Salipiger abyssi: one gene and its partner. The protein of the gene in region 1 interacts with the protein of each later gene in a pairwise test. Links are inferred from orthologs where the notes say so. Each region holds a gene or a part of one and is shown on either strand. Other genes may lie near its edges. The genes, in order: dnaQ and dnaE.

Region 1 (9,313 bases):
ATCGAGTCGAAGAATTCCGAGTTCGTCTTGGTCTGCTTGAGCTTCGACAGCAGGAATTCGATGGCATCCGTGGTGCCCATCGGATTCAGGATCCGCCGCAGCACAAAGGTCTTTTGCAGATCAATCTTGTCGACCAGAAGGTCTTCCTTCCGCGTACCCGACTTCAGAATGTCGATCGCCGGGAAGACCCGCTTGTCCGCAACCTTCCGATCCAGCACGATCTCGGAGTTGCCGGTGCCCTTGAATTCCTCAAAGATCACCTCATCCATGCGCGATCCGGTGTCGATCAGCGCCGTTGCGATGATCGTCAGAGATCCGCCCTCTTCGATATTCCGCGCCGCGCCGAAGAACCGCTTCGGTCGTTGCAAGGCGTTGGCATCCACACCACCGGTCAGCACCTTCCCCGAGGACGGCACAACTGTGTTGAATGCTCTACCAAGTCTGGTGATCGAGTCCAGAAGGATCACAACATCTCGCTTGTGTTCCACCAGACGTTTGGCTTTCTCGATGACCATTTCCGAAACCGCAACATGCCGCGTCGCCGGTTCGTCAAAGGTAGAGGAAATCACCTCCCCCTTCACCGAGCGCTGCATATCCGTCACCTCTTCCGGCCGCTCGTCGATCAGCAGCACGATCAGATAGCACTCCGGATGGTTCTTTTCGATGCTCGTCGCGATATTCTGGAGCAGCACCGTCTTACCGGTCCGCGGCGGCGCCACGATGAGCGAGCGCTGGCCCTTGCCGATGGGCGAGACCAGGTCGATGATCCGGGCCGAGCGGTCCTTGATCGTCGGATCCTCGATCTCCATCGTCAGCCGTTCGTCCGGATAGAGCGGCGTCAGGTTGTCGAAGGCGATCTTGTGCCGCGCGCGCTCCGGATCCTCGAAATTGATCTTGGTGACATCCACCAGCGCGAAATAGCGCTCCTCGCCATCGGGCGCGCGGATCTCGCCCTCCACCGTGTCGCCGGTGCGCAGCGAGTATTTCCGGATCATGTCCGGCGAGACATAGATATCGTCGGGACCGGGCAGATAGTTCGCTTCCGGCGAGCGCAGGAAACCGAACCCGTCCTGAAGCACCTCGAGCACACCATCGCCAAAGATCTGCCAGTCCTCATCCGCGCGTTCGCGCAGGATCTGGAACATCATCTCGCCCTTGCGCATGGTCGAGGCGTTCTCGATCTCGAGCTCCTCGGCCATGGCGAGCAGATCTTTGGGGCTCTTCGCCTTCAGGTCGGAGAGGTTGAGCTTCTCGATGCTCATCATGAATCCTTCCGGGCCGGTCATACGGCCCCGTATCTGTCGGTCTCTGGGAAAATCACACCCGGACGGGTATCGCAAAGGGAGGTAATGCGCTCCGTCTCCCGAGTCAATCTTTCTCGCACATGGCCGCCCGTGGGGGTTCGAAACCAATCTTTAAGAGAAAAGAGAAAAGATGATTTTGAGATTAGGAACCCATGCCACCGGTGGATTATTCGCTTATGCGCGTCTTGTCCCAAGGACACAGAGCTGTGGGCAATTCTGTGCGTAGCGACGCCTTGTTCTTAACATTCTCTAAAATTAATAATTTAATTTCAGTGGATTGACGCGTATTCTTATCCCCTGAATAACCCTTGGACAGTTGGCGTCTGCGAAAGCTCATCCTCAGCACAAAGTTATCCTTCCCCACAACCGAACGACTCGGTCCGGCGCGTCGTGAACTGTGCCGGTTTTCCCCCGGCTTGCATGTCGGAGCGATTTTCCCCAGAACGCTCCCCTGACAAGGCCCCTTAGATTTCGACAGGTTTTTCCACATGGCCCCGCCGTTCATTTTGGCGTCCGGCTCGCAGATCCGGGCAGAGATGCTGCAAAACGCCGCCGTGCCCTTCCGAATCGAGAGGCCGCGCGTCGACGAAGCTGCGCTGCGCGACTCGCTCGCCCAGGAAGGTGCCGGGCCGCGCGACATGGCCGATGCCCTGGCCGAATTCAAAGCCCGCCGCGTTTCGCAGCGCCATCCCGAGGCGTTCGTTCTGGGCTGTGACCAGATCCTCGCGCTCGGTACCGAGATCTTTACCAAACCCGAAACCCCGGAGGACGCACGCGCTCAGCTCGTGCGTCTGCGCGGTCAGCGGCATCAGTTGTTTTCCGGCGCGGTGATCTATCAGGCCGGCGAACCGCTCTGGCGCCATGTCGGTACCGCGCGGCTGGTCATGCGGGACTTCTCGGAGGCCTATCTCGACGATTATCTCGCGCGGAACTGGGAGAGCGTCCGTCACTCCGTCGGCGGTTACAAGCTCGAGGAAGAGGGGGTTCGCCTCTTTGCGCGTATAGAGGGCGATCACTTCACAATTCTCGGATTGCCGCTGCTCGAACTGCTTGCCTTTCTTTCGGTCCGGGGGATCATCGCCGCATGACTGTCGCACGTATACCGCTCGCCGGCGTGATTGGATCGCCGGTTGCACATTCCCGCTCGCCGCTGCTGCATGGCCATTGGCTGCGCCGATACGGGCTGCCCGGCCACTACATTCCCATGGAAATCGCGCCGGACAGGCTCGAAGCCGCCATGCGCATGCTCCCCGATCTTGGCTTTGTCGGGGTCAATGTAACCATTCCCTATAAGGAAAAGATGATGGAGATCGCCGATCTGGTCTCCGACCGGGCCACGCTGATCGGTGCGGCAAATACCATCATCTTCCGCCAGGACGGGCGCATTCACGCCGACAACACCGATGGCTACGGCTTCATCGAAAACCTGCGCCAGGGCGCGCCCGACTGGGATCCGAAAGCCGGCCCCGCCATGCTCTTCGGTGCCGGTGGCGCCGCGCGGGCGGTGGTCGCTTCGCTGCTCGAGGTCGGTGTGCCGGAAATCCGCGTCAGCAACCGCACACGTCTGCGCGCGGAGAAGCTGCGCGAGGATTTCGGCTCGCGGATCACCGTGGTGGAATGGGTGCAGGCAGGCAACGCGCTGGAAGAGGCGGCGCTGGTGGTGAACTCGACCTCGCTTGGCATGACCGGCAAGCCCGAACTGCGGGTTCCGCTCGACGGGTTGCGGTCGGGCACAGTTGTGAGTGATCTCGTTTATGTGCCGCTGCAAACCCGGCTGTTGCGCGTCGCGGAGGAAAAGGGCTGCACCTGCGTGGATGGTCTGGGCATGCTGATCCATCAGGCTGTGCCCGGCTTCGAACGCTGGTTCGGCCAGCGCCCCGAGGTCGATGACGAGACCCGCGCCGCGGTCATGCCATGAGTTTTCGTCTCGGCCTCACCGGCTCCATCGGTATGGGCAAATCCACCACCGCCGCGATGTTTGCAGAACGGGGATGCGCGCTCTGGGATGCGGATGCGGCAGTGCATCGGCTTTATGCCAAGGGCGGTGCGGCGGTTGCCCCGTTGCAGGAGACGTTTCCGAAGGCCATCGAGGACGGCGCGGTCTCGCGCGATCGGCTGCGCGAGATCATCGCCGCCGATCCCGACGCCCTGCCCCGGATCGAGGCCATCGTGCACCCGCTGGTGCGTCAGGACCGCGAGATATTTGCCGCCAACCATACCGACAGGATCGTCGTCTTCGACATTCCGTTGCTGTTCGAAACCGGTGGAGAGGCGGAGATGGACGCTGTCGCATGTGTCACGATTCCAGCCCAATTGCAGCGCGAGCGGGTGCTTGCGCGCGGCACGATGAGCGCGGAGGATCTTGATCGTATCCTGGCGCGGCAGATGCCGAGTGACGAAAAATGCGCCCGCGCCGATTATGTGATCGTCACCGATACGCTTGAGCATGCCGGCGCGCAGGTGCAGTCTGTTCTGGAAGATATCGAAAGGCGGCGCCATGCGTGAGATCGTGCTCGACACCGAAACCACCGGCTTCGAACCGGAACAGGGTGATCGCATCGTTGAGATCGGTGCGGTCGAGCTTTTTAATCACGTCCCCACCGGCAACACCTATCACCAATATATCAATCCCGAACGCTCGATGCCGCAGGAGGCATTTCAGGTGCACGGGCTGGGCGATGATTTCCTGCGCGACAAGCCGGTCTTTGCCAAGATCGTCGATGAGTTCCGCAGCTTCATCGGCGACGCCAAGCTGGTGATCCACAACGCCGCTTTCGACGTGAAATTCCTCAATGCCGAGCTGCGCTGGTCGGGCCGCCCGCTCCTGCCGCGCGACTGCGCCATCGACACGCTGGACATCGCCCGGCGCAAATTCCCAGGCTCTCCCGCCTCGCTGGATGCGCTTTGCCGCCGCTTCGGTATCGACAACTCGTCGCGGACATTGCACGGCGCGCTTCTCGATAGTGAAATCCTGGCGGAAGTCTATCTTGAGCTGATCGGCGGCAAGCAGCCCGATCTCGTGCTGACGCCGCAGCGGCAGAATAGCAGCGGTGCGGATATGTCGGAGGACTGGCGCCCGACCCGTCGTCCGGTGCCGCTGCCGCCCCGGATCACGGAAGAAGAAAAGGCGGCTCACGCCGCCTTTGTCGAAAAGCTCGGGGAAAACGCGCTCTGGACGCGCGGCTGAGCGCTCAGGCGTCGAGCTTCTGCTCGCCGCTTGCTGCGGCCTGCTGCCGACGTGCCAGCTCGTTGCGGTAGAGCGCGACGAAGTCGATCATTTCGAGGTTCAGCGGCGGGAAGCCACCGTCACGAGTGATGTCGGAGATGATGCGGCGCGCGAAGGGGAAAATCATACGCGGGCATTCGATCAGCAAGAAGGGATGCATCTGCTCGTCCGGCACGTTTTCGATGTGGAACACCCCGGCGTAATCCATTTCGAGCAGGAACAGCGTGGTGTCGGTGTCTTTGCCCTTGGATTCGACCTTGAGCTTCATGACCACTTCATACTGGTGTTCGGTGCTGCGCTTCTTGGCGTCGAGATTGACCTGAACCTGTACGTCGGGCTGAACCTCGCCCGCGCTGCCCTTCTGGGCGAGGATGTTCTCAAAGGACAGATCCCGCACGAACTGTGCGAGAACGTTCATCTTGACGGGCGCCGGCGCCTCGTTCGCGCCGTTCTGAGGGGTTTCTGCCATGGTGTCTCTCCTGAAACGAGGTTTGCCCTGCAATAGCAGGCAGGGCTGCGCGCCTCAATGCCTCGTCCAGCCGGAACCGGGATGGTTGGGCCGTTTGTCCTGGGGAATTTCGGTATATTCCCCTTCGATCACGTCGCCGGGTCCGGCTCCGCGCGGATCGCGCCGCATGTCGTCGGGCCGCGGCTGCGGGCCGCGGCTGCCCATCTCAAACCGCGCCACGGTGACGCGGCGCGACAAATAGCGCATCAGGGCGACGCGCACCGGCGGCGAGAGCAAGGCAAAGCCGACCGCATCGGTGAAAAACCCCGGCGTCAGCAGCAGCGCGCCCGCCAGAAGGATCATCGCGCCATGCGCAAGCGGTGCGCTCGGGTCTTCCAGACGGGAAAAAGAGCCCTGCAAATCGCTCATTGCCCGCAATCCCTGCGACCGCACCAGCCAGGTGCCGAGCATCGCCGTCAGCACCACGATGGCCAGTGTCGGCCAAAGCCCGATCAGCCCACCGACCTGGATGAACAGCGCGATTTCAACGATTGGCACCAGCAGGAATGCCAGAAAAAGCCACATGATGGGTCTCCCTTGCGTCCGGGCGCCGGTAGACTTGCCGGAACCCAGCACTTACATAGGGATGCAACAAGAGAACTTCCACGTTTCTGCGCATGAGGTGCCGATGAACACGCCGATCGTCCAGCTGCTGGTCCTTGCCGGGATCGCGATTTTCCTGATCCTGCGGTTGCGCAGCGTGCTGGGAACGCGCGACGGGTTCGAAAAACCGCCGGTTCCCGCACCGGGCAAGCGCGAGGAGGCCAAGCGTGAATTCGAGGTCATCGAGGGCGGCCCGGATCGCGACATCATTGACCACGTGCCCGAGGGCAGCGATGCCGCCGAAGCGCTGGCCAAGATGAAGCGGGCCGAGCCCTCTTTCAATGTCGGGGAGTTCCTCTCCGGCGCGCGCGGCGCCTATGAAATGATCCTCATGGGGTTCGACAATGGCGAGATCGAGGATCTCAAACCCTTCCTGTCGGATGAAATCTACGAGACCTTCGCGCAGGTCATCCAGGCCCGCGCCGATCAAGGTCTGACCATCGAGGCGGAATTTGTCGGCGTGCGCGAGATGACCTTGGCCGATGCAAGCTTTGACGATGACAGCAAGCTGGCCGAGATCACGGTGAAATATGTCGGCGAGCTGACCTCGGTGGTGAAAAATGCCGAGGGCGAGATCGTCGAGGGCAGCGCCACTGCGGTCAAGCGCCAGAAGGACGTCTGGACCTATGCCCGCAACATGGGCAGCGACGATCCGAACTGGCAGCTGGTCGCGACCGACGAATAATGCGGCGGGCCATCCGTGCCGCGCTTGTGGCGGGCATGACACTGGCAGGCACCATGAGCGCGGCGGACACCGAAACCACCTACGAGATCCTCGACTTCGCCGATCTGGACGGCTGGGCCGAGGACGATCACGCCGCCGCGCTTTCGGTGTTTCTCGAGACCTGCGGCGATCTGCGCGAACCGGATTGGGTCAGCCTCTGCGCTGTTGCACGTGAAACATCGGATGCCCGCGATTTCTTTGAGCTTTTCTTTCGCCCCGTGCAGATCGGAGATGGCGGCGAAGGCCTGTTCACCGGCTATTTCGAGCCCGAGCTCGACGGCGCGCTGAGCCCCGGGCCACGCTACCGTTATCCGATCTACCGTATGCCGCCCGAAGCGCAGGGCACCGGCCCCTGGCTCAGCCGGCGTGATATTCTGAACTCCGGGGTGATGTCGGGGCGCGGTCTGGAAATTGCCTGGGTCGACGATCCGGTAGAACTGTTCTTTCTGCAAATCCAGGGTTCGGGGCGTATCCGCCTGCCTGACGGGCGGCATATCCGCGTCGGCTATGGCGGTGCCAACGGCCATCCCTATCGCTCCGTCGGGCAGGAGCTGGTGCGGCGCGGCACCTTCAACGCGCATCAGGTGTCGGCGCAGCGCATCAAGTCCTGGGTCCGGAGCAACCCGTTCGACGGGCAGGAGCTGCTCTATCACAATCCGTCCTACGTGTTCTTTCGCGAAGTAAGCGAGGTGCCCGCTGAAAAAGGCCCGCTCGGCGCGATGAACCGCTCGATCACCGCCATGCGGTCCATTGCCGTCGATCCGTCTTTCACCCCGCTCGGGGCGCCGGTCTGGATCGAGAAGGACGGCGCCTCGCCTCTGCGGCGGCTGATGATCGCGCAGGATACCGGCTCGGCGATCAAGGGGGCGCAGCGTGCCGATATCTTCTTTGGCACCGGCGATGAGGCCGGGCGCTTGGCGGGGCAGCTGAAGGATCCCGGCCGGCTGGTGGTGTTCCTGCCGATCCAGCGCGCCTATGCACTACTGCCGGAATCGGTGTTATGAGCCGGCGCCGTCTGCGGCCCGAAGAGCTGGAGCTGTGGCAGCAGGTGGCGAAAACCGCCGAGCGTCTGCCGGGCCAAGCTGCCAAACGGCCCGCGCCTGTGGCACCGAAAGCGTCAGAAACCAGCCCGGGTAAACCTCCTCCTGTCCCGTCCGATCCGTTTCCAACGTTCGGTCTTGGCAGCGGCGCCAAAGCACCGCCGGAATCGCATGATTTCCTCGGCACCACCTCCGACCGGCTGTCGCGAGATCCTGTGCGCATGGATTCCAAGGCGTTTACCCGGATGAAACGCGGCAAGCTGGTGCCCGAGGCGCGGCTCGACCTGCACGGGATGACGCTGGACCAGGCGCATCCCGAGCTGGTCCGCTTCGTACTTACGTCGCAGACGCGCGGGCTGCGTCTGGTGCTGGTGATCACCGGCAAGGGCCTGCGCGAAGATCCGCACGATCCGATGCCGCGCCGACGGGGCGTGCTCAAGACGCAGGTGCCGCAATGGCTGCGCATGCCGCCGGTGGCGCAGGCGGTGCTCCAGATTTCCGAGGCGCATGGCAAGCATGGCGGGTCCGGCGCCTATTACGTTTATCTCCGCCGCCGCCGCTGAAATGCCGTAGGGTGGGCAATTTGCCCACCGCTTGTCCAGCATTACCGCGACAGGATCTGGTTCGCATAATCGCGCAGATAAATCCGTAACCAGGGGGTGAAGCGCTTGGGGGACTCCTCGGTCTGCCGCGCCAGCGTCTCCAGATCGACCCAGGCAAACTCCATGACTTCCGCGGGATTAGGGTCGATTTTCATTCCTTCCGGCGCCTCGCCGACAAACAGGTCCACAAGCTCGTGCTCAATCATGCCGCCGCCCACGCCGGCACGATATTCCACCTGCCCGCGCGGGGTGAGCGCGAGGCCGGTAATCCCCAGCTCCTCCGCCAGCCGCCGCGTGGCGCAATCGGCGGGGCTCTCGTCCCAATGCGGATGCGTGCAGCAGGTATTCGCCCAGAGCCCGGGCGTGTGATACTTGCCGAGCGCCCGGCGCTGGATCAGCAGCCGGTTGCCGCGCAGCACAAAAACCGACACGGCCTTGTGGCGCAGGCCGCGCAGATGCACCTCGATCTTGTCGACCGGTGTCAGGGATCCATCGACCCAGGCGGGAATGGTGTTGTCCATGGCGCCTGTTTCCTCTTGCGGCGCGCAAGGGTCAAGCACCCTTGGCATATGGTCGCATATGCAGCCCGGGACTATTGTTGATTTCATCACCGTTGGGCTAGGTTCCGCATCGGATACGCGTCACGGGAGACAAAATCATGAAATTCAAGATAGCCACGGCAATCGCTGCAGTGACTCTTGCCACCTCGGGCTATGCGCAGGACGCCGCCGAGGGGGAGGAGATCTTCAAGAAACGCTGCCGATCCTGCCACACGATCACCGACGATGCGGGCGAAACCATCGTCAGGGGCGGTCGCACAGGTCCGAACCTTTATGGCGTTATCGGCCGGCCCGCCGGCTCCGTCGAGGATTTTCGCTATCGTGACTCCATCGAGGCGGCGAACGCAAAGGGCCTGGTGTGGGACGAGGCCACGTTTGAGGAATACGTTCAGGATCCGACGGCCTTCCTGAAATCCTATCTCGACGATGCCGGCGCGCGCTCGGGCATGACCTTCAAGCTTCGGGAAGGTGCCGCCGATGTTTACGCTTATCTCGCGTCGATGAGCCCGGCTGCCGAATGACACGCGGCGTGTCGCGATGACGGCGCGACATCGTCGCGATTGTCGAAGATAAATAAGGGGGGGCGTCTCGACGAGACGCCCCCCATTTTTTGCCGGATCGCGACGCTACAGGTTGGACAGCGTCGATGCCTGACGGGTCAGGCCAAAGACTGTACCGACCAGGCCAAAGACCGTCTGGGTGCTGGTGATCGGCGATTCCGTAGCAAGGACCGTGTCGCCGGGATT
Region 2 (10,453 bases), 970 kb from region 1 along the record:
ACCTGCCGGTCGCCATCCTCCAGCCGCGCCGCGCGGCTGCGGAACAGCGTCGCCTGGCTGCGCAGCACCGGCTCTTCCTCCAGCACCTTGAGATGGTTCGCGCGCAGCGTCTCGCCGGTCGAGGTGATGTCGGCGATGGCCTCGGCGGTGAGGTTCTTCACCGTGCCCTCGGTGGCGCCCTGGCTGTCCACCAACTGGTAATCCGCCACGCCGCCCCGGCGCAGGTAATCGCGCACCAGCCGGTGGTATTTCGTGGCGATCCGCATCCGGAACCCGTGCGCGGCGCGGAACGCCGCCGCCGCCGCGTCGAGATCGTCGAGCGTGGTGACATCGACCCAGCAGGCGGGCACCGCGACGATCAGATCCGCCTGGCCGAAGCCCAGCTCCGCCAGCGGCTCGACCTTCTGGTCCCACTGCACCAGCTTCTCGTGAATGAGATCGGTGCCGGTCACCCCCAGATGCAGCCGTCCCGCCGCTAGCTCACGCGGGATCTCGCCCGCCGAGAGCAGCACCAGATCGACCCCGCCGACGCCCTCGACGGCGCCGGAATATTCCCGCTCCGAGCCGGTCCGGCTGAGGCGCACGCCGCGCGCGCCGAACCAGTCGAAGGTCTTTTCCATCAGCCGTCCCTTGGAGGGCACGCCCAGCTTGATGCTCATGCCCCACCCTCCAGTTGCAGCAGCAGGCCGGGGCGGATCACCCCGCCCACCGCCGGCGCGGCGCGGCCCTGTCCCAGCCGCGCGGTCAGCGCGTCATAGCGCCCGCCCGTGGCGATGGGCGGCAGATCCGGGCGCTGCGGCGCCAGGAAACCGAAGACGAAGCCGTCGTAATATTCCATCGAGGTGCGCCCGTAGCTCGCCTCGAATTCCAGCGCCTCCACGTCGATGCCGCGCGCCGCCAGCGCGTCGCAGCGCCGCGCGAAGCGCTCGACCGCCGGCAGCAGCCCGGGCAGGTCGACAGCGATGTCGTGCAGATGCTCCAGCGCATAGGGGCAGGTCTCGCGCACCGCCAGCAGCGTGTCGATCAGCTGCACCTGGCTGTCGCAGAGCGGCCCCTCGGCGGCATCGGCGCGCAGCGCTTCGATGCGCGCGGCGATCTCCGCCTCCGAGCGCATGCCGATCATCGGCCCGGCCCCGGCCATGGCATCCTGCGCCTCCAAGAGCGCCTTGCGCGCGGGTGGCGGCGGGGTGCGGCCGGAATAGCGGTCGAGCAGGGCGCGGAACCGGCGCGGGCGCCAGATATGCCGCATCAGCGCGTCCCGGCGCCGCTCGGATGTCTTCAACCCCGCCACGGCGGCGGTGAGAATCCCGATATCGCCAGTCACCGCGCGCAGCCCAAAGGGCGCCAGCGTCTCGGCAAAGAGCGCGAACACCTCGGCATCCGCCTGCGCCGGCGCCTCATCCGCAAAGAGCTCGTACCCCACCTGGAAATATTCCGAGGCGCGCTCGGGGTGCTCTTCCTGCCGCCGGAACACCTCTCCGCAATAGGTGTAGCGCGAGGGCGCGGCGCCGCTCTGCATATGCATCTGTACCACCGGCACGGTGAAATCCGGGCGCAGCATCACCTCGCCGCGCGCCGGATCCTGGGTGACATAGGCGCGGGCGCGGATATCCTCGCCATAGAGATCGAGCAGGGTCTCGGCGGGTTGCAGGATGGCGCAATCCACGTTTTTGGCGCCGGCCTCGACAAAGCGGGCACGCAGCCGCACCGCCTCGGCGCGTTCCTCTGCGATGCTCACGCCCATTGGCTCAGGATCTCTTTGACCTTGGCGACCAGCTCGCCGCGCGGCACCTCGTACTGGCTGGGCCGCTCCTTCCATTCCTCGAGCGTCGCCTCCTGCGCCAGCTTGGCGCCGAGGATCAGGTCCTTGATCTGCACCACGCCATTGGCCTTCTCGTCGCCGCCCTCGATCACCGCGACGGGCGAGTTGCGCTTGTCGGCATATTTGAGCTGGTTGCCGAAATTCTTCGGATTGCCGAGATAGACCTCGGCGCGGATGCCGGCATTGCGCAGCTCGGCCACCATGGTCTGGTAATCGGCCATACGGTCGCGGTCCATGACCGTCACCACCACCGGCCCCTGCACGCTGCCGCCGATGCGGCCCTTCTCGCGCAGCGCGGCAAGCAGCCGGTCGACGCCGATGGAAACGCCGGTCGCCGGCACCGCCTGACCGGTGAAGCGCTTGACCAGATCGTCATAACGCCCGCCGCCGGCGACCGAGCCGAACTGCCGCTTGCGGCCCTTCTCGTCGAGGATCTCGAAGGTCAGCTCTGCCTCAAAGACCGGCCCGGTGTAATAGCCGAGGCCGCGTACGACCGAGGGATCTAGCCGAATGCGATCTGCGAAGTACCCTTGTGCCGCGAGTAGATTCTCGATTTGTCGAAGTTCATCGACACCTTCTTGTCCGACTTTCGAATCTTCCACCAGTTCAGAAAGATAGTCGAGCACAGCGCCGTTCCATACCTCGTATTCAAGCGCGTCGAGAGAATTTCCGGCAGGTTCGAATGAGCCTTCACTTGGTTTTTGAGCAGCGTCTTCAAAGACTTTTATGGAAAGTCCAAAAGACTCGCCTGCGATTTCATTGAGTTTTTGGGTAATATTCTCGCTAGCATTGACGAATCGCATGATAATTTCTGCTTGGTCAGCGCTCAGGTTTGCGCCGCTAGTAAAATCACCACTATTGTCTTGTCGCCCTTTTCCGAGCAGGGCTGCAACGCCATCCTTACCCAGGCGATCCAACTTATCAATCGCTCGGAGAACAATTCCACGCTCATGTGCCTTGTCTTGACCATCAAGGCCAGCCGCTTCGAGAATTCCGTTCAACACCTTGCGGTTGTTGACCCGCACCAGATAATCGCCGCGCGGAATGCCGACCACTTCCAGCGTGTCCGCCAGCATCGCGCAGATCTCGGCATCGGCGGCCACTGAGCCGGTGCCCACCGTATCGGCGTCGCATTGATAGAACTGCCGGAACCGTCCGGGCCCGGGCTTTTCGTTGCGCCAGACCGGCCCCATGGCATAGCGCCGATAGGGCGTCGGCAGATCGTTGCGGTGCTGGGCATAGACCCGCGCCAGCGGCGCGGTGAGGTCATAGCGCAGCGCCACCCAGCCCTCGTCCTCGTCCTGCCAGGCAAAGACCCCCTCGTTCGGGCGGTCCACATCGGGCAGGAACTTGCCGAGCGCCTCGACCGTCTCCACCGCGCTCGATTCCAGCGCCTCGAAGCCGTAGCGATGATAGACCCCGGCGATGGCGCGCAGCATCTCGGCGCGCTCGCTCACTTCCGATCCGAAATAATCGCGGAATCCCTTCGGCGTCTGCGCCTTGGGGCGGGGGGCTTTTTTCACTTTGGCCATGGCGGGCTCCGGGCTCCTCCAGATTGCGCGCCTCCCTTAGCCCCTCAGGCGCAAAGGAGCAAGCGAGCGCCGCGCTCCGGGCTTTCATCTTTCCGCAAATACTCCAAACGGTCCCGCCGTGGACATCCCGCGCCGCGCCGCCTATCTCTCGCGCACAAGACCCCCGCCCAGAGGAGCCTGCCCATGCCCGCCGATACCGCCGCTCTCGAGGAACGCATCGCGCATCTGCAGCGCGTGGTCGAGGATCTCTCCGATACCGTCGCACGTCAGGATCAGGAGATCGCGCTGCTCACCCGCCGCGTGGCGCTGCTCATGGAGCGCGAGGCGGCGCGGCAGGACGAGGGCACCGGCGGGGTGGTGATGGGCGACGAGCGCCCGCCGCATTACTGAGCGCGACGCTCCGAGGAGGCGCCGCAAGGGGCCGAGGAGGCCGGCTCAGAAATCCTCCACCGCCAGCACTCCGTCGAGCGATTTCACCGCCCCCTTGATCTCCGGCGTCACCGGGAACTCCTGCTTGAGATCCATCTCCACCTCGCCCGGCAGCCCCGCCGCCGTCAGGCACAGCCGGATCGGCCCGCGCCCGGCCTTGGGCATCTGCTCGGAGGCGCGGCTCAGCACCGAGGCGACCTGCGCCACCGTGCCCGGCTCCTCGATGAAGATCCGCAGCCCCGAGGCGCCGGCATCGGCGACCACATGCTCGACCGGCCCGAAACTGCGCGCCAGAAGCTTGAGCTGATCGGATTCCAGCGTCGCCTCGACGGTCACCACCACCTTGGCGCCGGTCTCCAGCATGTCGCGGGATTTCTCCAGCGTCTCGGAAAAGATCGTCACCTCATAGGCGCCGGTCGGATCGGAAAGCTGGGCAAAGGCAAAGCGGTTGCCGCGCGCCGATTTGCGCTCCTGCCGCCCGGCCACCACGCCCGCCAGCTTGGCGATGCAGGCGCCGCCGCGGGCCCTCTCCTCGACATCGTCCAGCGTCATCACGTCGCGCCGTTTCAGCGCCGGCATGTAATCGTCGAGCGGATGGCCCGAAAGGTAGAAGCCGATGGCCTTGAATTCCTCGCTCAGCCGCTCTGCCGGCAGCCAGTCGGGCACCGGCGACAGGCGCGGCTCGGGCAGATCGTCGCCGGCCTCACCAAAGAGCGAGACCTGCGCGCTGCCCTTCTGCTCATGCACCGCCGCCGAATAGGCGACCAGCGCATCGAGACTCTCGAAGACCCGCCGCCGGTTGCGGTCGAGCTGGTCGAAGGCGCCGGCGCGGGCCAGCATCTCCAGCGGCCGCTTGCCGACCCGCTTCAGGTCCACCCGCCGGGCGAAATCGTAGAGATTGACGAAAGGTTTCTCACGCCCGCCCCGGACTTGATCCAGGGCCTCGCCGTTTGATGCCGTGACGCCCGCATCCGGATCCTGCCGCCCGGCCACCACCAGCTGCATCGCCTCGACGCCGACATTCTTCAGTGCCCCCAGCGCATAGACCAGCTTCTGGTCGGCCACGTCGAACATCGCCTGGCTGCGGTTCACGCAGGGCGGCGTATAGCCCAGCTTCAGCCCCTTCTTCAGCTCGTAGAAATAGGTCGCGAGCTTGTCGGTGAGATGGATATCGCAGTTCATCACCCCGGCCATGAACTCCACCGGGTGGTTGGCCTTGAGCCACGCCGTCTGGTAGCTCACCACCGCATAGGCGGCGGCGTGGGATTTGTTGAAGCCGTAATTGGCGAATTTCTCCAGCAGGTCGAAGACCTCGGTCGCCTTCTTCTTCTCGACGCCGTTCTCCGCCGCGCCCTTTTCGAATTTCGGCCGCTCGGCGTCCATGGCCTCCTTGATCTTCTTGCCCATGGCGCGGCGCAGCAGGTCGGCGCCGCCGAGGCTGTATCCCGCCATTTCCTGGGCGATCTGCATCACCTGTTCCTGATAGACGATGATGCCCTGGGTCTCGGCAAGGATATGGTCGATCGACGGGTGCACCGAGGTGATCTCGCGCAGGCCGTTCTTGACCTCGCAATAGACCGGGATGTTTTCCATCGGGCCCGGACGGTAAAGCGCCACGAGCGCCACGATATCCTCGATACAGGTGGGCTTCATGCGCTTGAGCGCATCCATCATGCCGGTACTTTCCACCTGGAACACCGCGACGGTCTTGGCATCGGCGTAGAGCTTGTAGGTCTTCTCATCGTCCAGCGGGATGAGGTTCATCTGGTTCTCGCCGCCCTCGGCGGGCTGGTAAAGCTCCGTGCCGTCGGCGGCCACATGGATGGGCCGCCCGTCCTTGAGGATCAGGTTCACCGCGTTCTGGATCACCGTCAGCGTCTTGAGGCCGAGGAAGTCGAACTTCACCAGCCCTGCCTGTTCCACCCATTTCATGTTGAACTGGGTGGCCGGCATGTCCGAGCGCGGATCCTGATAGAGCGGCACCAGCTCGTCTGTCGGGCGGTCGGCGATCACCACCCCGGCGGCGTGGGTCGAGGCGTTGCGGAGAAGCCCCTCCACCTGCTGGCCATAGGTCAGCAGCCGGTCGACCACCTCCTCGTTGCGCGCCTCCTCGCGCAGGCGCGGCTCGTCCTGAAGCGCCTTCTCGATGGAGACGGGTTTCACCCCCTCCACCGGGATCATCTTCGACAGCCGGTCGACCTGGCCATAGGGCATCTGCAACACCCGGCCCACATCGCGCACCGCCGCCTTCGACAGCAGCGCGCCGAAGGTGATGATCTGCGCCACCTTGTCATGACCGTATTTCTGCTGAACGTAGCGGATCACCTCTTCGCGGCGGTCCATGCAGAAGTCGATGTCGAAGTCGGGCATCGAGACCCGTTCGGGGTTGAGGAAGCGCTCGAAGAGCAGCGAATAGCGCAGCGGGTCGAGGTCGGTGATGGTAAGCGCATAGGCCACCAGAGAGCCGGCGCCCGAGCCCCGGCCCGGCCCGACGGGGATATCGTGCTCCTTGGCCCATTTGATGAAGTCTGCCACGATCAGAAAGTAGCCGGGAAAGCCCATGCCCTCGATGATGCCCAGTTCGAAATCGAGCCGCTTCTGGTAGTCCTCGGGGCTGACCGCGTGCGGGATCACCGCCAGGCGCTTTTGCAGGCCCTCATTGGCCTGGCGCCGCAGCTCCTCGACCTCGTCATCGGCGAATTTCGGCAGGATCGGGGCGCGCTTGTAGGTCATGAAGGCGCAGCGCTTGGCGATCTCGACGGTGTTCTCGATCGCCTCGGGCAGATCGGCAAACAGCGTCGCCATCTCCTGCGGGGTCTTGAGGTAATGCTGCGCGGTCAGCCGGCGGCGCGGTTCCTGCTGGTCGACATAGGCGCCCTCGGAGATGCAGATCAGCGCGTCATGCGCCTCGTACATGTCGGATTTCGGGAAATACACATCGTTGGTGGCAACCAGCGGCAGCCCCATCTCATAGGCCATCTCCACATGGCCGCGCTCGGTCAGCCGTTCCGCCTCGGGCAGCCCGTCCTCGCCGGGATGGCGTTGCAGCTCGACATAGAGCCGGTCGTCATAGATCTGGTGCAGCCTCGTCATCAGCGTCTGCGCCGCGGCGCGGTGGTTTTCCCGCAAGAGCCGCCCGACCGGCCCGTCCGGGCCGCCGGAAAGGCAGATCAGCCCGGCGCCGTATTGTTCCAGCTCCTCCAGCGTCACATGCTCCTGCTGGCCGTCATGGCGCAGATAGAGGCAGGAATTGAGCTTCATCAGGTTTTCATAGCCGCGCTCGTTCTGCGCCAGAAGCACGACGGGGGCGGGCGGCCTGGGCCGTTCGCCCGGAACCGGCTGCACATATTGCAGATCGACCTGACAGCCGATGATCGGCTGCACCCCCGCGCCGCTGGCGGTCACGGAAAACTCCAGCGCCGAGAACAGGTTGTTGGTGTCGGTCACCGCCACGGCGGGCATGCCCATGGTCTCGCAGAGCCCCGGCAGCTTTTTCAGCCGGACGGCGCCTTCGAGCAGGGAATATTCGGTGTGGACGCGGAGGTGAATGAATCGGGGATCTGCCATGCAGACACATTATGGTGCGGGCGCGACGGGCGAAAGCCTCCTGTTGCGGCGGAGCGGGCGGCGCCAAGCACCGGGCAAAATCCATGTTTCAGAAACAATGCTGCCCAATTTTGACCGATTTCGCGCTCCACAAACGGCAGCTGAGGCAATAGAGCGACCGTGCGAGGCGTGCGCGGCGGGATCCGAGATGAACCATGTTGCGAACAACCGGCCAATGTCGGGCGAGACGATGGGAGCGGATGCGGGCAATGCCCCCTCCGCCGCCGAGGATGCGTTCGGCTTCGATATCGATACGCGCCCGCCGCGCTCGCGCCTTCTGTCGCTGCTCAAGTCCGGACGTCACAATGTGCTGCTGCTCGCGTCGCGGGTGGCACCTGCCATCACAGCGGCGCTGCTGGCGCGGCGCTATCTCAAATCCAGCAATTTCGTTGGCCCGGTGCAGCGCCGCACGCGGCGCGGTGTCAGCTTTCTTCAGGCGGCGCCCGATGTGGCGGTGATCCGTCACCAGCCGCAAGGCGTGCGACGCGGGCGCGTGCTGCTGGTGCATGGTCATGACGGCAGTGTCCGGCAATTCGCTCGGCTTGCGCGGACATTGCGCAATGCCGGCGCCGAGGTCGATGCGCTGATCCTGCCCGGTCATCTCGATCCGGTGCGCAGGATGTGCAGCATGGCCACGGTCACCCGCGCGATCCGGCATTGTGCCGAGACACTGGGCCCCTATGACGGCATGCTTGGCCATTGCGTCAGCGCCAACGGTCTGCTGTTCGCGCTGGACGAGGGGATCACCAGCCCCCGGGTCGTCTTCGTTTCCACACCCATCGAGTTGCACAAGCTGATCCGGCTGGGCGGCACGCAATACGGCATCGCCAATGGCTGTCTCGACCGGTTCGTGCAGGCGGTCAGCCGTCTGGGGGCGCCCTATCCGGTCGATCTGCCCTGGCAGCCGCTAGCGGCGCGGCGTGGCGAAAAGCTCCTGGCGGTGCATGCGCGGCACGATTACGCCGCTCCGGTCAAGGATCTCGACGCGCTGGGCCGGATCTGGCCGGATGCGCAGGTCGATATTTTCGAGCAGGGCGATCACAATTCGATCCTGAACATGAACGCGCCGATCACGGCGATCACGGAGTTCCTGAGCGCGGGGTTCTCCGGGCCCGACGGCGACGACTGCGCCGACCCGCAGGGCGTGCAGGACTCGTCCTGATTGCGTGCCACAGGGGGCTGCCCGGTTTGGCGGCGCAGAGGGCCGTGCTGCCTCGGAAATAAGCATTTTCTTCTTGCCAAGCCCGAAACCCGCCCCCTAGCGTAGTACGGCACAGGGATAGTCCGCGCGCTTTCTACGCCGCATCGGGGGCGCGCAGCAAAAGGACGGGTAAGGCGGCAGGTCTGTATATATGGATATCTCCTTTCTTCTGAACGGGGAAAGAGTCGAGCTGCGCGGGGTCTCGCCGACGCGCACGGCGCTCGACTGGCTGCGCGAAGAGCGCGGGCTGACAGGAACGAAAGAGGGCTGCAACGAGGGCGATTGCGGCGCCTGCACCGTGATGGTGAGCGATGCGCGCGGCAGCCGCGCGGTCAATGCCTGCATCCTCTTCCTGCCGCAGCTCCACGGCAAGGCACTGCGCACGGTCGAGGGGATCTCGGGCCCGGGCGGCGAGATGCACCCGGTGCAGGAGGCCATGGTCAGCCATCACGGCTCGCAATGCGGCTTCTGCACGCCGGGCTTCGTGGTCTCGATGGCCAATGCCCATCTCAGGGGCGATACCGACTATGACGACGCGCTGTCGGGCAATCTCTGCCGCTGCACCGGCTACGCGCCCATCGTGCGCGCCGCCGAGGCCGCCGCAGAGGCGCCGGTGCCGGGCTGGATGGACGAGGGCGCGCTGCCCGAGGTCGCCGGGACGGTCTCGTCGCGGGACATGACCGCGCATGTGCCCGACAGCGCTGACGAGCTGGCCGAGCTCGCCGCGCGCCACCCCAACGCCACGCTGGTGGCGGGGGCGACGGATGTGGGGCTCTGGGTCACCAAGCAGCTGCGCGATCTGCCGGAGGTGATCTTTCTCAACCGCTGTCGCGATCTTCAGGAGATCGAGGTCACCGACGAGGCGATCCGCATCGGCGCGGGCGTGACCATGGACCGCGTGCTCGACCTGATGCGCGTGCATTTCCCGAGCTATGCCGAGATGCTGCGCCGCTACGGCTCCGGCCAGGTACGGGCGGCGGCGACCATCGGCGGGAATATCGCCAACGGTTCGCCCATCGGGGACAACCCGCCGGTGCTGATCGCGCTGGGGGCAAGGCTGCATCTGCGCTACCGCGACACAAGGCGCGAAATGGCGATGGAGCATTTCTTTCTCGATTACGGCAAGCAGGACCGCTACCCCGGCGAATTCGTCGAGACGATCGAGATCCCGCGCCAGCCCGACCGGCTGCGGGTCTACAAGCTGTCGAAACGCTTCGATCAGGATATTTCGGCGGTCTGCGGCGCCTTCAATATCCAGGTGGAGGACGGCACGGTCACCGGCGCGCGCATCGCCTTCGGCGGCATGGCGGGCATTCCGAAACGTGCCGAGGCGGTGGAGGCCGCGCTTGTCGGCAAGCCCTGGAATGACGAGGCGGTGGTCGCCGCCTGGGACGGCTGGGAGGCGGATTTCCAGCCGATGTCCGACATGCGGGCAAGTTCCGAGTACCGCCTGCTGGCGGCGCGCAACATGCTCACCCGCTATCTGCTCGAAGATCTCGGTGCCGCCACCAATGTGCGCGAGGTGCGGCCATGAGCGTCACCAAACCCCTGCCGCATGACGCGGCGCCGCTGCATGTGACCGGCAAGGCGCGCTATATCGACGATATCCCGGTGCCGCCGGGCTGCCTGCATCTGGCCTTTGGCCTCTCGGAGATCGCGGCGGGCCATATCGCCGAAATCGACCTTTCCGATGTGCGCCGCGCGCCGGGCGTGGTGGGCGTCTGGCAGGCGGAGGATCTGCCCTCGGATTGCGACTGCTCGCCCTCGCTGCATGACGAGCCGCTGCTGTCGGACGGCACGCTGCATTATGTCGGCCAGCCGGTGTTTCTGGTCGCCGCGACCAGCCATCTCGCCGCGCGCAAG

Evidence for each region.
Region 2: the proteins of dnaQ (region 1) and dnaE interact in binary tests that used the Escherichia coli proteins (3 or more experiments, as listed by UniProt). The link is inferred for Salipiger abyssi from one-to-one orthologs.

Annotation. Positions count from the first base shown.
Region 1 is NZ_CP015093.1:1,667,536-1,676,848, forward strand. The notes cover bases 2,647-5,646. They hold dnaQ (DNA polymerase III subunit epsilon), read left to right. Parts: upstream 2,647-3,801; coding sequence 3,802-4,491; downstream 4,492-5,646. Other genes in these bases: Ga0080574_RS11635 (shikimate dehydrogenase), read left to right, coding at 2,647-3,222; coaE (dephospho-CoA kinase), read left to right, coding at 3,219-3,809; secB (protein-export chaperone SecB), read right to left, coding at 4,496-4,999; Ga0080574_RS11655 (FxsA family protein), read right to left, coding at 5,054-5,563. Outside these bases: transcription termination factor Rho, read right to left, coding at 1-1,262; Ga0080574_RS11630 (Maf family protein), read left to right, coding at 1,793-2,392; more of Ga0080574_RS11635, read left to right, coding at 2,389-2,646; Ga0080574_RS11660 (Tim44/TimA family putative adaptor protein), read left to right, coding at 5,667-6,326; mltA (murein transglycosylase A), read left to right, coding at 6,326-7,369; Ga0080574_RS11670 (Smr/MutS family protein), read left to right, coding at 7,366-7,968; idi (isopentenyl-diphosphate Delta-isomerase), read right to left, coding at 8,010-8,528; Ga0080574_RS11680 (c-type cytochrome), read left to right, coding at 8,666-9,088; Ga0080574_RS11685 (polysaccharide biosynthesis/export family protein), read right to left, coding at 9,194-9,313. UniProt on the Escherichia coli protein: DNA polymerase III is a complex, multichain enzyme responsible for most of the replicative synthesis in bacteria. The epsilon subunit contain the editing function and is a proofreading 3'-5' exonuclease.
Region 2 is NZ_CP015093.1:2,632,705-2,643,157, forward strand. What follows is about bases 3,590-7,729. They hold dnaE (DNA polymerase III subunit alpha), read right to left. Parts: upstream 7,351-7,729; coding sequence 3,790-7,350; downstream 3,590-3,789. Other genes in these bases: Ga0080574_RS16360 (SlyX family protein), read left to right, coding at 3,590-3,744; Ga0080574_RS16370 (alpha/beta hydrolase), read left to right, coding at 7,538-7,729. Also shown: hisG (ATP phosphoribosyltransferase), read right to left, coding at 1-659; Ga0080574_RS16350 (ATP phosphoribosyltransferase regulatory subunit), read right to left, coding at 656-1,744; hisS (histidine--tRNA ligase), read right to left, coding at 1,735-3,354; more of Ga0080574_RS16360, read left to right, coding at 3,538-3,589; more of Ga0080574_RS16370, read left to right, coding at 7,730-8,551; xdhA (xanthine dehydrogenase small subunit), read left to right, coding at 8,742-10,124; xdhB (xanthine dehydrogenase molybdopterin binding subunit), read left to right, coding at 10,121-10,453. UniProt on the Escherichia coli protein: DNA polymerase III is a complex, multichain enzyme responsible for most of the replicative synthesis in bacteria. This DNA polymerase also exhibits 3' to 5' exonuclease activity. The alpha chain is the DNA polymerase catalytic subunit.